DNA from 3 places in the Allobosea sp. ANAM02 genome. Region 3 is predicted to be linked to each of the others. Evidence: predicted binding sites of a transcription regulator. Region 3 holds the regulator's gene; each other region holds the start of a gene.
What was found. Region 3 encodes LexA, which represses DNA repair genes until DNA is damaged. Its sites were predicted from a motif close to TGTTCNNNNTGTGTTCNG; they were not measured.

Region 1: OCUBac02_RS14555 (ImuA family protein) is a predicted target of LexA. The motif match lies at 1,430-1,447, and genes of this name have one in related genera.
Region 2: recA (recombinase RecA) is a predicted target of LexA. The motif match lies at 1,868-1,885, and genes of this name have one in related genera.

What each region holds. Positions count from the first base shown of each region.
Region 1 covers NZ_AP022848.1:3,024,885-3,029,022, reverse strand. The annotation lists gene OCUBac02_RS14560 (phospholipase D-like domain-containing protein) at 1-1,220, opposite strand, end outside; gene OCUBac02_RS14555 (ImuA family protein) at 1,454-2,314, shown strand; gene OCUBac02_RS14550 (Y-family DNA polymerase) at 2,220-3,764, shown strand; gene OCUBac02_RS14545 (error-prone DNA polymerase) at 3,937-4,138, shown strand, end outside.
Region 2 covers NZ_AP022848.1:2,142,141-2,146,278, forward strand. The annotation lists gene alaS (alanine--tRNA ligase) at 1-419, opposite strand, end outside; gene recA (recombinase RecA) at 699-1,784, opposite strand; gene cckA (cell cycle histidine kinase CckA) at 2,090-4,138, opposite strand, start outside.
Region 3 covers NZ_AP022848.1:2,783,174-2,787,311, forward strand. The annotation lists gene OCUBac02_RS13425 (ComEC/Rec2 family competence protein) at 1-1,393, shown strand, start outside; gene lexA (transcriptional repressor LexA) at 1,387-2,100, opposite strand; gene OCUBac02_RS13435 (molybdopterin molybdotransferase MoeA) at 2,181-3,392, opposite strand; gene moaC (cyclic pyranopterin monophosphate synthase MoaC) at 3,450-3,932, opposite strand; gene trpC (indole-3-glycerol phosphate synthase TrpC) at 3,929-4,138, opposite strand, start outside.

The DNA of each region.
Region 1 (4,138 bases), 240 kb from region 3:
CCGTCGATGGCGAGCAGCTTGGAATGGTCGAAAGCGCCGGTCGAGCGCCAGATCCGGCAGTAGTTCTTCAGGATCTGGTCGAATTGCGCGGTCATGGCGCGGTCGACCAGCACGAGATTGTTGACCGAGGGCACGACGATATCGATGTCGACGCCACGCCGCGCCGCGGTGACGAGCGCGCTGATCAGTTCCTGGTCCGGCAGGAAATAGGGCGACATGATCTTGACCGACTGGCGCGCCACCGAGAGCGCCCCGGTCAACAGCTTGTGATTGGTCTCCAGATAGGCGTCCGGGCCGGACGGCACTGCGCGTGCCAGCACGGGCATGCCGACGCGCTCCAGCGCGGGAATCTCCCAGGCGGGACCCGCGAGCGCCTCGCCGGTGGCGAAGCACCAGTCCTCGGCTGCCACCGCGAAGAGATCGGCCACTACCGGGCCTTCGACCTTGAAATGCGTGTCATGGGCGAAGGCCTCGCCGGCGAATTCGCGGGTGAAGCCCTCGCGGATATTCATGCCGCCCATGAATCCGGCTACGCCGTCGATGACGATGATCTTCCGGTGCGTCCGGAGATTGGCATAGGGCAGCCTGAGGCCCATGATGATGTTGCCGTTGAAGACATCGACCGCGACCCCGCCCTCGCGCAGATGCCCGGCGATGCTCGGCACCGAATAGCGCGCGCCGACCGCGTCGATCAGCACCCGGACCGCGATTCCACGTTGATGCGCGGCGATCAGCGCATCGGCGATGCGCAGGCCGAGCGGATCGCGGTCGAAGATATAGCTCTCCAGGATGATGCTGCGCTCCGCCGCCGCGATCGCCGTGAGCATCGCGGCATAGGCTTCGTCGCCGGTCTCCAGCGTCTCGATGCGGTTGCCGGTGGTCAGCGGATGGCGGGCGACGCGGTCGCCCAGTGTCTTGAGCGCCAGGAAGCGCCGGCCGAACTGCGTCGCGACCGCTTCGTCCTCGACATGGAAATCGGCCGACGCCATGCCGTGGCCCGGCCGCTGGGCCAGGATCGAGGCTCGCCGGATGCGGTTGACCCCGGCGATGGCGTAGAGCAGCGGCCCGACGATCGGCGAGAGGATGATGACGCCGACCCAGCCGATGGCGGCGCGCACCTCGTCCTTCGTCATCACCGCATGGGCGCCGGCGACCGTCGACATGGCGATGGTGATGACCGCGAGGATATGCGGCCAGTAGTCTTGGAGAATCCCCCACATGCTCCGACGCTAACCTGCGGCGAGGCGTTCCGCCATGCTCGGCCCGCCGGAGACGCCTTCTTGTCAGGCCCATGCATGATCGTCGCCTGTGCGGGCTGCCTCAGGATGAGGGCTGGAGTTTCCAGCCAGGCATTTTGCGCCACGCCCTGGCAGGGGCATGGGGACGGCCGGAAGACTCGACTCGCCTTCCGGAAAGGGGCGTTCTATAAAAGAACAAAGAGAGAACAATTGCCGTGCCCCTCATACCGGAAACCGCGCCGACCCTGTCCGACCTTCGCCGCAGCCTCACTGAGGCCGCCCTGCGGAGCGGTCCGGCTGCGACCGGGCGGATCGATCTGGGCGTGTCCGCTCTGGACGAAGTCCTGAATGGCGGGCTCGCGCGGGCGGCGTTGCATGAGGTCTATGCCGCCGAGGTGGCCGATCTCGCCGCCGCGACCGGCTTCGCGCTCGGCCTCGCATTGCGGGCGGGGCAGGCGGAAGAGAAGGCCAGCGACCGCACCATTCTCTGGGCGCGGCAGGATTTCGTCGATGCCGAGGCCGGGCGGCTCCATGCGCCGGGGTTGAACGAACTCGGCCTCGATCCGGCGCGCCTGCTGCTGGTGCGGGCGCGCGACGGCGAGGGCGTGTTGCGGGCTGGGGCCGAGGCGGCGCGCTGCCCTGCGCTGGGTGCCGTGCTGATCGAGCCCTGGGGCGAGCCGCGCCCTTTCGACCTGACGGCAAGCCGCCGCCTGGCTTTGGCGGCGGAGGCTTCGGGCGTGCCGGTGCTGCTGCTGCGCGTCGCGGCGGCCGAGGCGCCGAGCGCGGCGCGCACCCGCTGGCAGGTGAGGGCGCTCGCCTCGCGGGCGCTGGAGGCGAATGCGCCGGGGGCGCCGGCCTTCGCCCTGAGATTGCTGCGCCAGCGCGGCGGCGCGGCCGGGCGTGAGTGGCGTGTGGAGTGGGACCGTGACCGACATTGCTTTGCGGAACGCAGCCTTTTCGATCGAGCCTCCCGGACTGACCATGCCGCGCCGCTATCTCGCCCTCTGGTTCCCCTATCTGGCGACGGACAGGTTGCGGCGGACGGGCGCGATTCCGGCCTCCGGCGCGCCGGCTGAGAAGCCGCATGTCCTGACCGGGATACAGGGCAATGCCTTGCGCATCGTCGATTGCGACCGGCGCGCCGTCGAACTCGGCCTGACGCGGGATATGACGCTCGCCGATGCCCGCGCCCGCATTCCCGATCTCGTCGCGCTGGAGACGCAAGCCCAGGCCGATCACGAATTCCTCGAAGCGCTCGCCGGTTTCTGCGACCGCTTCACCCCGCTGGTCGCGCTCGACGAGCCGCATGGCCTGATGCTCGACATCACCGGCTGCGCCCATCTCTTCGGCGGCGAGGCCGGGCTCGGCAATCTGGCTGCGCGCGCCATGCAGCGCGGCGGCCTTCAGCTCAAGGCTGCCATCGCCGGAACGCCCGACGCGGCCCGTGCCTGCGCCCGCCATGGCCGCGGCGGCATCGTCCCGCCCGGCCAGGAGGAGGCGTGGCTCCGCCCGCTACCGACCGCCGCGCTCGATACCGACGCCGAGACCGTGATCGCGCTCTCCCGCGCCGGCCTCAAGACGCTCGACCATCTCGCGGAGCGGCCGTCTGAGACGCTCTCCGCCCGCTTCGGCGAGGGGCTGGCGGTCAAGCTCCGGCGTATCCTCGGCCATGAGGATCGCCGCATCACGCCGTTGCGCCCGCCGCCCGATTGCGTGGTCGAGCGCCATTTCGCCGAGCCCTTCGCCGATACTGCGAGCCTGGAAGCCGTGGTCGTCAGGCTGATCGGGGAGGCCGCCCGCGTGCTGGAAGCCCGCGGCGAGGGCGGGCGCGTCTTCGAACTCGGTTTCTTCCGCAGCGACGGCGCGGTGCGCCGCCTCGCCATCGAGACCGGCCGCCCGTCGCGCGACGCCAAGGCGCTGCTCCGGCTCTATCGCGAGCGCGTCGAGACCCTGTCCGATCCGCTCGATCCCGGTTTCGGATTCGATGCGATCAAGCTCGCCGTGCCGCTCTGCGAACCGCTCGACACGCCCCAGCACAGCCTCGACGGTCGTGCGGTCGAGGAGGAGGCGGTGGCCGATCTCGTCGACCGGCTCGTCACCCGCTTCGGCCGCGACCGTGTCTTGCGCTTCGTAGCACAGGACACGCACCATCCCGTTCGCGCCGCGAAAGCACTATCGGCCGCCGCGCCGCTGCTGGAGGCCGAATGGTCTACACCCGAGGCGCAGGCCCCCCCGGCCCGCCCGCTCCAGCTCTTCGAGCCGCCTCAGCCCGTCGAGGCCATCGCGGAGGTGCCGGACGGTCCGCCGATCCGCTTCCGCTGGCGCCGCCTCACCCATGACGTCGCCCGCGCCGAAGGCCCCGAGCGCATCGCGCCGGAATGGTGGCGCGACGGCTCGGACGAGCCGATGCGCGACTATTACCGCGTCGAGGATGCGCAAGGTCGCCGCTTCTGGCTCTACCGCATCGGCTTCTACGAGGCCGATGCCGCCCCGCCGCGCTGGTTCCTGCACGGGCTCTTCGCATGATGTGCCAAGCTCGCCAGCCAATCTTTGCCTCAGCCCTCATCCTGAGGAGCCGCGAAGCGGCGTCTCGAAGGATGGTCCAGATGGTTCCGGAGCCTCCTGAAGCACCCTTCGAGACGCGAGCGTTGCCCACTCCTCAGGATGAGGGCTGTGGGGGGCAGGGAGCACATATGCCATGAGCCCCTTCGCCGAACCCGTTGCCGCCACGCATTTTTCCTTCCTGCGCGGCGCCTCGCCCGGGCCGCATATGGTGCTGACGGCGCTGCTGCTCGGCTATTCCGGCATCGGCATCGCCGATCGCAACACGGTGGCGGGCGTCGTGCGGGCCTGGGCAGCGCTGAAGCAGTTGCGCGAGGACGGCCTGCCGGCGCCCGACA
Region 2 (4,138 bases), 640 kb from region 3:
CAGAGCGCATGCGCCTCGTCGTCCTCGGAATAGACGGTGACCGTCAGCTTGTCCTTGGGTAGGCCGAATTCGCGCGTGACCAGGGTCCAGGCGTGATGGATCGCCTGTTCCTTGAAATAATCGCCGAAGGAGAAGTTCCCCAGCATCTCGAAGAAGGTGTGGTGGCGGGCGGTGTATCCGACATTGTCGAGATCGTTGTGCTTGCCGCCGGCGCGCACGCATTTCTGGGCGGTGGTGGCGCGCGAATAGGGGCGCTTCTCCTGGCCGGTGAAGACGTTCTTGAACTGCACCATGCCCGAATTGGCGAACATCAGCGTCGGGTCGTTGCGCGGCACGAGCGGGCTCGACGGCACGATCTCGTGGCCCTGGGACTTGAAGTAGTCGAGGAAGGTCGACCGGATATCGTTGACGCCGCTCATCGCTCTTTTGCGCTTCTCAACTCGGGCAGAAGCCGGGCGCACCCGGCAGGAAGGTCCGGTTCTAGTCAGGCGGCTCGCGCCTGTCCAGAAAGCTCGATGCGCTGCACTGGTCCAAGGCCTTACCGGCAAACGAAAAGGGCGGCCCGGAGGCCGCCCGTTGCATTGGAACGTCATTCTCGGGCGGAGCGAAGCGCAGACCCGAAAACCTCTTTCAGGATAGGTCGCCTCATTCGGCCCGAGATGCTCGGGTCAAGCCCGAGCATGACGGCGTTCGATGTCTCAGGCCTCGCCTTCGTCGAGATCGTCTGCGGTCGGCGCTGCCTCGTCGAGGATGCGGTCGGCGACGAGGCCGGAATTCTGCCGGATCGTGGCCTCGATCTTGGCGGCGACGTCCGGGTTGGCCTTGAGGAAGCTTTTGGCGTTCTCGCGACCCTGGCCGAGGCGCTGGCTGTCGAAGGAGAACCAGGCGCCGGCCTTCTCGACCATGCCGGCCTTGACGCCGAGATCGATCAGCTCGCCGACTTTGGAGATGCCCTCGCCGAACATGATGTCGAACTCGACCTGCTTGAAGGGCGGCGCGACCTTGTTCTTGACGACCTTGACGCGGACCTGGTTGCCGGTCGCCTCGTCGCGCTCCTTCAGCGTCGAGACGCGGCGGATGTCGAGGCGCACGGAAGCGTAGAACTTGAGCGCGTTGCCGCCGGTGGTCGTCTCCGGCGAACCGTACATCACGCCGATCTTCATGCGAATCTGGTTGATGAAGATGACCATGCAGTTCGAGCGCGAGATCGAGGCGGTGAGCTTGCGCAGGGCCTGGCTCATCAGGCGGGCCTGGAGGCCCGGCTGGACATCGCCCATCTCGCCCTCGATCTCGGCACGGGGCGTCAGCGCCGCGACCGAGTCGACCACGAGCACGTCGATCGCGCCGGAGCGGACGAGCGTATCGGTGATCTCCAGCGCCTGCTCGCCGGTATCGGGCTGCGAGATCAGGAGGTCGTCGAGATTGACGCCGAGCTTGCGGGCATAGACCGGGTCGAGCGCATGCTCGGCATCGACGAAGGCGCAGACCCCGCCCTTCTTCTGGGCCTCGGCGATGGTGTGCAGGGCGAGCGTGGTCTTGCCCGAGGATTCCGGCCCGTAAATCTCGACGATGCGGCCCTTGGGCAGGCCGCCGACGCCGAGCGCGATGTCGAGGCCGAGCGAACCGGTCGAGATCGTCTCGATCTCGATCGCCTGCGGGTTCTTGCCCAGCCGCATGATCGAGCCCTTGCCGAAGGCGCGTTCGATCTGGGAGAGCGCCGCATCGAGCGCCTTGGCCTTGTCCATCGAGGAGCCTTCCACGAGTTTGAGATTCGCCTGATTCACGTTTCGGGCTCCTTATGGCAGGGCGAGGGGGACATCTCAATGCGTCTTGACATGAGAATGGTCACGCTTTGTTCCTGCTATCAAGTTCTTTTTTTGTTCTCAGTGTCAGTTTCTGTCAGGAGATGTGTCAGGAGCTGTCACGGGAGGCATGGGCGCCGGTCGCTTCAGCCCTCATCCTGAGGAACAAGCCGGAGGCTTGCGTCTCGAAGGATGTTCCAGATGTTCCGGGAGCCTCCTGAAACATCCTTCGAGACGCCGCTACGCGGCTCCTCAGGATGAGGGCTGAGAGAGGCTGGAACGGGCCCTCAGCCCATCGCCGCCTTCACGGTCTCGACGAGCTGCTTCATCGTGAAGGGCTTGGGCAGGAAGTGGAATTCCTCGCCTTCCGGCAGGTTCTTGCGGAAGGCCTCTTCGGCATAGCCGGAGACGAAGACGACCTTGGTGTTCGGGTTGCGCTTGCGCAATTCGCCGAGCAGCGTCGGGCCGTCCATTTCCGGCATCACCACGTCGGAGACGACGAGATCGATCTGGCCGTCGTTCTGCAGGAACGTATCCAGCGCCTCGACGCCGGAGGCAGCCTCGTGGACGGTGTAGCCGCGCGAGACCAGCATACGGGCGTTGAGGGCGCGGACCGCATCCTCGTCCTCGACCAGCAGGATGACGCCGGCGCCGGTATGGTCGGCAGCGAGCTTCTTCGGCGCTTCCCTGGCGGCGGCTTCCGCGGCGATCTCCTCCTGGCTCGGGACATGGCGGGGCAGGAAGATCTGGAAGGCCGTGCCCTTGCCGATGGTCGAGTCGACGAAGACATAGCCGCCGGTCTGCTTGACGATGCCGTAGACCATGGAGAGGCCGAGACCGGTGCCCTTGCCGACCTCCTTGGTGGTGAAGAAGGGCTCGAAGATCTTGTCGAGATGCTCCTGCGGGATGCCGGTGCCGGTATCCTCGACCTCCAGCAGCACGTAATCGTCGGTCGGCAGGGCCTCGTGGCCGAAAGAGGCGCAGTCCTCGCGGGCGACGTTGCGGGTGCGCACCGCAAGCCTGCCGCCGTCCGGCATGGCGTCGCGGGCGTTGACGGCGAGGTTGACGATGACCTGTTCGAGCTGGCCGAGATCGGCCTTGACCGGCCAGAGGTCGCGGCCCTGGCGGACGTCGAGCGTGACCTTGTCGGCGACGACGCGCTTCAGCATCAGCGAGAGGTCGGAGAGCACCTCGCCCAGCTCCAGCACCTGCGGGCGCAGGGTCTGGCGGCGCGAGAAGGCAAGAAGCTGCCGCACCAGCGCCGCGGCGCGGTAGGCGTTCTGCTTGATCTGCATGATGTCCGGGAAGGACGGGTCGGTGGGCCGATGACTCGCCAGCAGGAACTCGGAGGCGTTGATGATGACCTGCAGCACGTTGTTGAAGTCGTGCGCGATGCCGCCGGCGAGCTGGCCGACCGCCTGCATCTTGCCGGCCTGATCCATGTTGTCGCGCAGTTTGCGCTCGGCCGTCGTCTCCAGCGCGTAGACGATGGCGCGCTCGCCGTCGCCGCCCTCGGTGCCGGCGACGGGGGTAAGGTACAGCTTGGCCGAGCGGCCGTCCTCGCCGGCGAGCGCGAGATCGAGCGGGGCGCCGCCCGAACGCCCGGCGACCACCTCGGCCAGCGCAGCGTCGAGGCCCGCACCGGAGGCGACGAGATCGTGGATGGTGCGGGGGCGCAGGCCTGCCGGGATCAGGCGGGCGAAGGCGGCGTTCGAGTGCAGGATCGCGCCGGTCTCGTCGACGGTCGCGATCGCCATCGGCGTCGAATGGAAGAAGCGGGCGAAGCGGACCTCGGCATCGCTGCCGCCATCGGCGCCGGCCTCGCCCGCGGTGCGGTTGAGGACGAGGGTGCGCGAGGGGCCGGCGCGGCCGTCCTGGCCGAAGGCGACCTGATGATGCAGGCGCACGGGGAGGGGCGCGCCGTTGCGGCGCTTCAGGTCGACATCGAGCACCTCGACGCGGACATCGCCGGGCTGGCCGCGGATCGCCTGGATCAGGGCGGCGGCGGAAGGGGTGCAGACATCGTCGAGATGCAGGCCGCCGGAGCCGAAGCGGGCGAGGTCGAAGTCGAGCCAGCCGGAGAGAGTGGCGTTGAGATAGGAAATCTCGCCGTCGGCGTCGATCGAGATGAAGCCGGCCGGCGCGTGGTCGAGATAGTCGATCGCGTGCTGGAGTTCCTGGAAGGCGTTCTCCTGGCGCTCGCGCTCCGGCGTGATGTCGGAGACCGACCAGAGCGTCGCCGTCGTGGCCTCGCGGCGGACGGGGGAAACGCGGACGCGATACCAGCCGACCTCGCCGCGCCCGTTCAGCGCGGGCTCGAGACGCACCTCCTCGAC
Region 3 (4,138 bases):
CGCCGGCATCTACCACATCGTCTCGATCTCGGGCCTGCACATGGTGCTGGCGGCCGGGACCATCTTCTGGCTGGTCCGCGCGCTGCTGGCCTTGTCGCAGACGGTGGCGCTGCACTGGCCGGTCAAGAAGCTCGCGGCGGTCGCGGCCATGATCGGCGCAACCGCCTATTGCATCTTTTCCGGCAGCGATGTCGCGACCGAGCGCTCGCTGATCATGACGCTGGTCATGCTCGGGGCGATTCTGGTCGATCGTGCGGCGCTGAGCATGCGCAATCTCGCGCTCGCCGCCATGATCGTGCTGCTGCGCGAGCCGGAGGCGCTGCTGGGGCCGAGCTTCCAGATGTCCTTCGGCGCGGTCGCGGCGCTGATCGCCTTCGCCGAGCGCTGGGAAAGGAGAGATCGCAGCGAGCCGCCGCCCGCGTTGCCGTGGCCGCTCGGATCGATCTGGATGGCGGCGCTCGGCATCCTCGTCACCACCATGCTGGCGACCGCCGCGACCGCGCCTTTCGGCGCCTATCATTTCCAGACCTTCAATCCCTTCGGCCTGCTCGGCAACGCCATGGCGCTGCCCTTCGTCTCGCTTTTCGTGATGCCGGCGGCGGTATTCGGCGTGCTCGCCTATCCGTTCGGACTGGACTGGCCGGCCTGGGCCCTGATGGGGTTGGCTTCCGACGTGGTGCTCAAGGTCGCGCATTGGGTCGCGTCCATCGATCACTCCACCGTGACGGTCGCGGCCTTCGGCCCCGCGGTGCTGGCGTGCTTCGCGATGGCGTTACTGTGGCTTGCGCTCTGGACGACGGCCTGGCGATGGCTGGCGGCTGTGCCGCTGGTCTTCGGCGTCGCCATCGCCGGCAAGCCGGAACGGCCGGAAATCCTGATCGAGCGCGACGGCTCGGGTCTGGCCGTGCGCGGCGCCGACGGGCGCCTCGCCATCGCCGGAAAGCCCAGCCGCTTCGTTCTGCAGCAATGGCTCGCGGCCGATGGCGACAGCCGCTCACCCGACGATCCGACATTGCGCGCCGGCATCGCCTGCGATCGTCTGGCTTGCGTCGCGCAGACGGCCGACAAGCGCACGATTTCCTATACGCGCGAGCGCCTCGCCATCATCGAGGACTGCCTACGGGCCGATCTCGTCGTCACCGCGATCCCCTGGAGCGGGACCTGCAAGGCCAGGCTGATCGAGCGGATGGCGCTTACGCGCGACGGCGCAACCTCGCTCTATCGCAAGGCATCGGGGTGGAGCAGCCGAACCTCGGAGCCGAGCGATGCCGAGCGCCCATGGAGCCGCCGGCGCGAAGCTCGTCCGGCGGCGTCGGCCAACCAACCCACCGCCGCACGCTCGGCATCGTCGGCCGACAGCGACCCCGCCCCCGACACGGAACGCCTTCAGTAACGCCGCATCAGGTTGACGAGGCGGCCCTGGATCTTGACCCGGTCGGGCCCAAGCACGCGGGTCTCATAGGCGGGGTTCGCCGCCTCAAGCGCAATGGAGGAGCCGCGCTTGCGCAGGCGCTTCAGCGTCGCCTCTTCGTCGTCGATCAGGGCCACGACGATATCGCCGGTATTGGCGGTGTCCTGCCGGCGGATGACGACCGTGTCGCCGTCGAGGATGCCGGCCTCAACCATCGAATCGCCCCGCACTTCCAGCGCGTAATGCTCGCCGGAGCCGAGCATGTCCGGCGGCAGCGAGACCGTGTGGCTGCGGCTCTGGATCGCCGAGATCGGCGTGCCCGCCGCGATCCGGCCCATGACGGGGATGGCGATGGCATGCCGGCTGTCGTCCTCGACCGCCGCGGGCCGGGGCTTGGCGACGCTCGGCTGCGCGCCCAGGCCGCCCTGAACGACGGCCGGGTTGAAGCGCGGGCGCGGCTGCGGGGCGCCGAGCCCGTCCGGCATCTTGATGACCTCGAGCGCGCGCGCCCGGTTCGGCAGACGGCGGATGAAGCCGCGCTCCTCCAGCGCCATGATCAAGCGGTGGATGCCGGATTTCGAGCGCAGGTCGAGCGCGTCCTTCATCTCGTCGAAGGAGGGGGGTACGCCACTTTCGCGCAAGCGTTCCTGGATGAAGCGCAGGAGTTCGTGTTGCTTGCGTGTCAGCATGGTCGCCGCCAGCCCCTCAAAGCGCAGATTCGAAACAAAGCACGAACACCATACGCGTTCTGCTTGTGTTCCGCAAGTTGCTACCGCAAGGGCAGAATCCGGCAGGCATCGCCCTTCCTGGCCGGGGCGGCATGGGCCGGGCGGATCGTCAGGGCCTGCGCCCGCGCCAGCGTGCCGAGCGTCGAGGAATCCTGCCGGTCGAAGGGCGTCGCGAGCCAGCCTTCCGGCGTCAGCGCGAGCTCCGAGCGAAGGTAATCTTCCCGCTCGTCATTGCCGGGCATGTCGCGGCCGAGGATGGCGGGGATGCTGCGGTCGCGATCGGCATCGGCGATGCCGAGCAGCGCCTCGATCAGGGGCAGGACGAAGAGATGGCCGCAGACGATCGAGGAGACCGGGTTGCCCGGCAGGCCGACCACGACCATCCGGCCGAGCCGCCCGGTCATCATCGGCTTGCCCGGCCGCATAGCGATCTTCCAGAAGCCGAGCGCCATGCCGGCGCGCGTCAGCGCCTCCTGCACGAGATCATGCGCGCCGACGGAGGCACCGCCCAGCGTGATCAGCACATCGGCATCGGCCTCGCTCGCCCTTGCGATCTTGCTGGCCAGATCAGCATGGTCGTCGCGGGCGATGCCGAGATCGAGCACGGTGCCGCCGGCCTTCTCGACAAGCGCGGCCAGCGAGAACGAGTTCGAGGCGACAATCTGGTCGCGGCCGACCGGCTCGCCGGGCGACACCAGTTCGTCGCCGGTGGCGAGGATCGCGACACGCGGCTTGCGCCGGACGGGCAGGGTCGGATGCCCCATCGCGGCGGCAAGGCCGAGCGCCGCGCTGTCGAGCACGCGGCCGGCGGAGAGCAGGACGTCGCCTTCGTGGAAATCCAGCCCCGCGGCGCGCAGGAACTTGCCCTTGGCAGGCGGCACACGGACGCGGATGACCGGGCTTCCGACGCCGTCGGCATCTTCCTGCATCAGGATGGTGTCGGCGCCCTCAGGCATCGGCGCGCCCGTGAAGATGCGCACGGCTTCTCCCGGTCCGACGGCGCCCTCATAGGCCCGGCCGGCAGCGGATTCGCCGATCACCGAGAGCGACACGCCTTCCGCCATCTCGTCGCCGCGCACGGCATAGCCGTCCATGGCGGAATTGGCGAAGGGCGGCTGGGTCCTGAGCGCCTTGACCTCGCCGGCCAGCACCCGCCAGGCGCATTGCGCCAGCGGCAGGGCTTCCGCCTCGGCCGGTCCCGGAATGCTGTCGAGCAGCGCCTTGCGCGCGACGGGAACCGGGGTGAGCGCCATCAGAGCATGATGCCGAAAAGTGGGAACCGGTTTTCGGATGACATCATGCTCATTCCTTTAGCCAACTTTCGCCTCGTAATCGCCGGACTGGCCGCCGGATTTGTGCAGCAGGCGGATATTCTCGATCCGCATCGCCCGGTCGACGGCCTTGACCATGTCGTAGACCGTCAGGCAGGCGACGGAGACGGCGGTCAGCGCCTCCATCTCGACGCCGGTCTGGCCCTTCATCTTGACCTCGGCACGCACGCGCACGCCTGGCAGGGCCTCGTCGATGGCGAGGTCGACGGCGATCTTGCTCAGCAGCAGCGGGTGGCACAGCGGGATCAGCTCATGCGTGCGCTTCGCCGCCATGATGCCGGCGAGGCGCGCGGTGCCGAGCACATCGCCCTTCCTGGCGTTGCCATCGCGCACGATCGCGATCGTCTCCGGCGCCATGACGACCTGGCCCTCGGCGACCGCGATGCGGGTCGTCTCGGCCTTGCCGCCGACATCGACCATATGCGCCTGGCCTTGCGCGTCGAGATGGCTGAGCCGGCTCACGCCGCGACGGCCTTGCCGGTGAGCAGCGCCTGCGTTGCGGTGGTGACGTCGGCCTGCCGCATCAGGCTCTCGCCGACGAGGAAGGTATTCACGCCGATCCGGTTGAGCCGGGCGATGTCGTCATGCGTGAAGATGCCGCTCTCGCTGATGACGATGCGGTCGGCCGGCACGCGCGGCGCCAGCCGCTCGGTCACGGCGAGATCGAC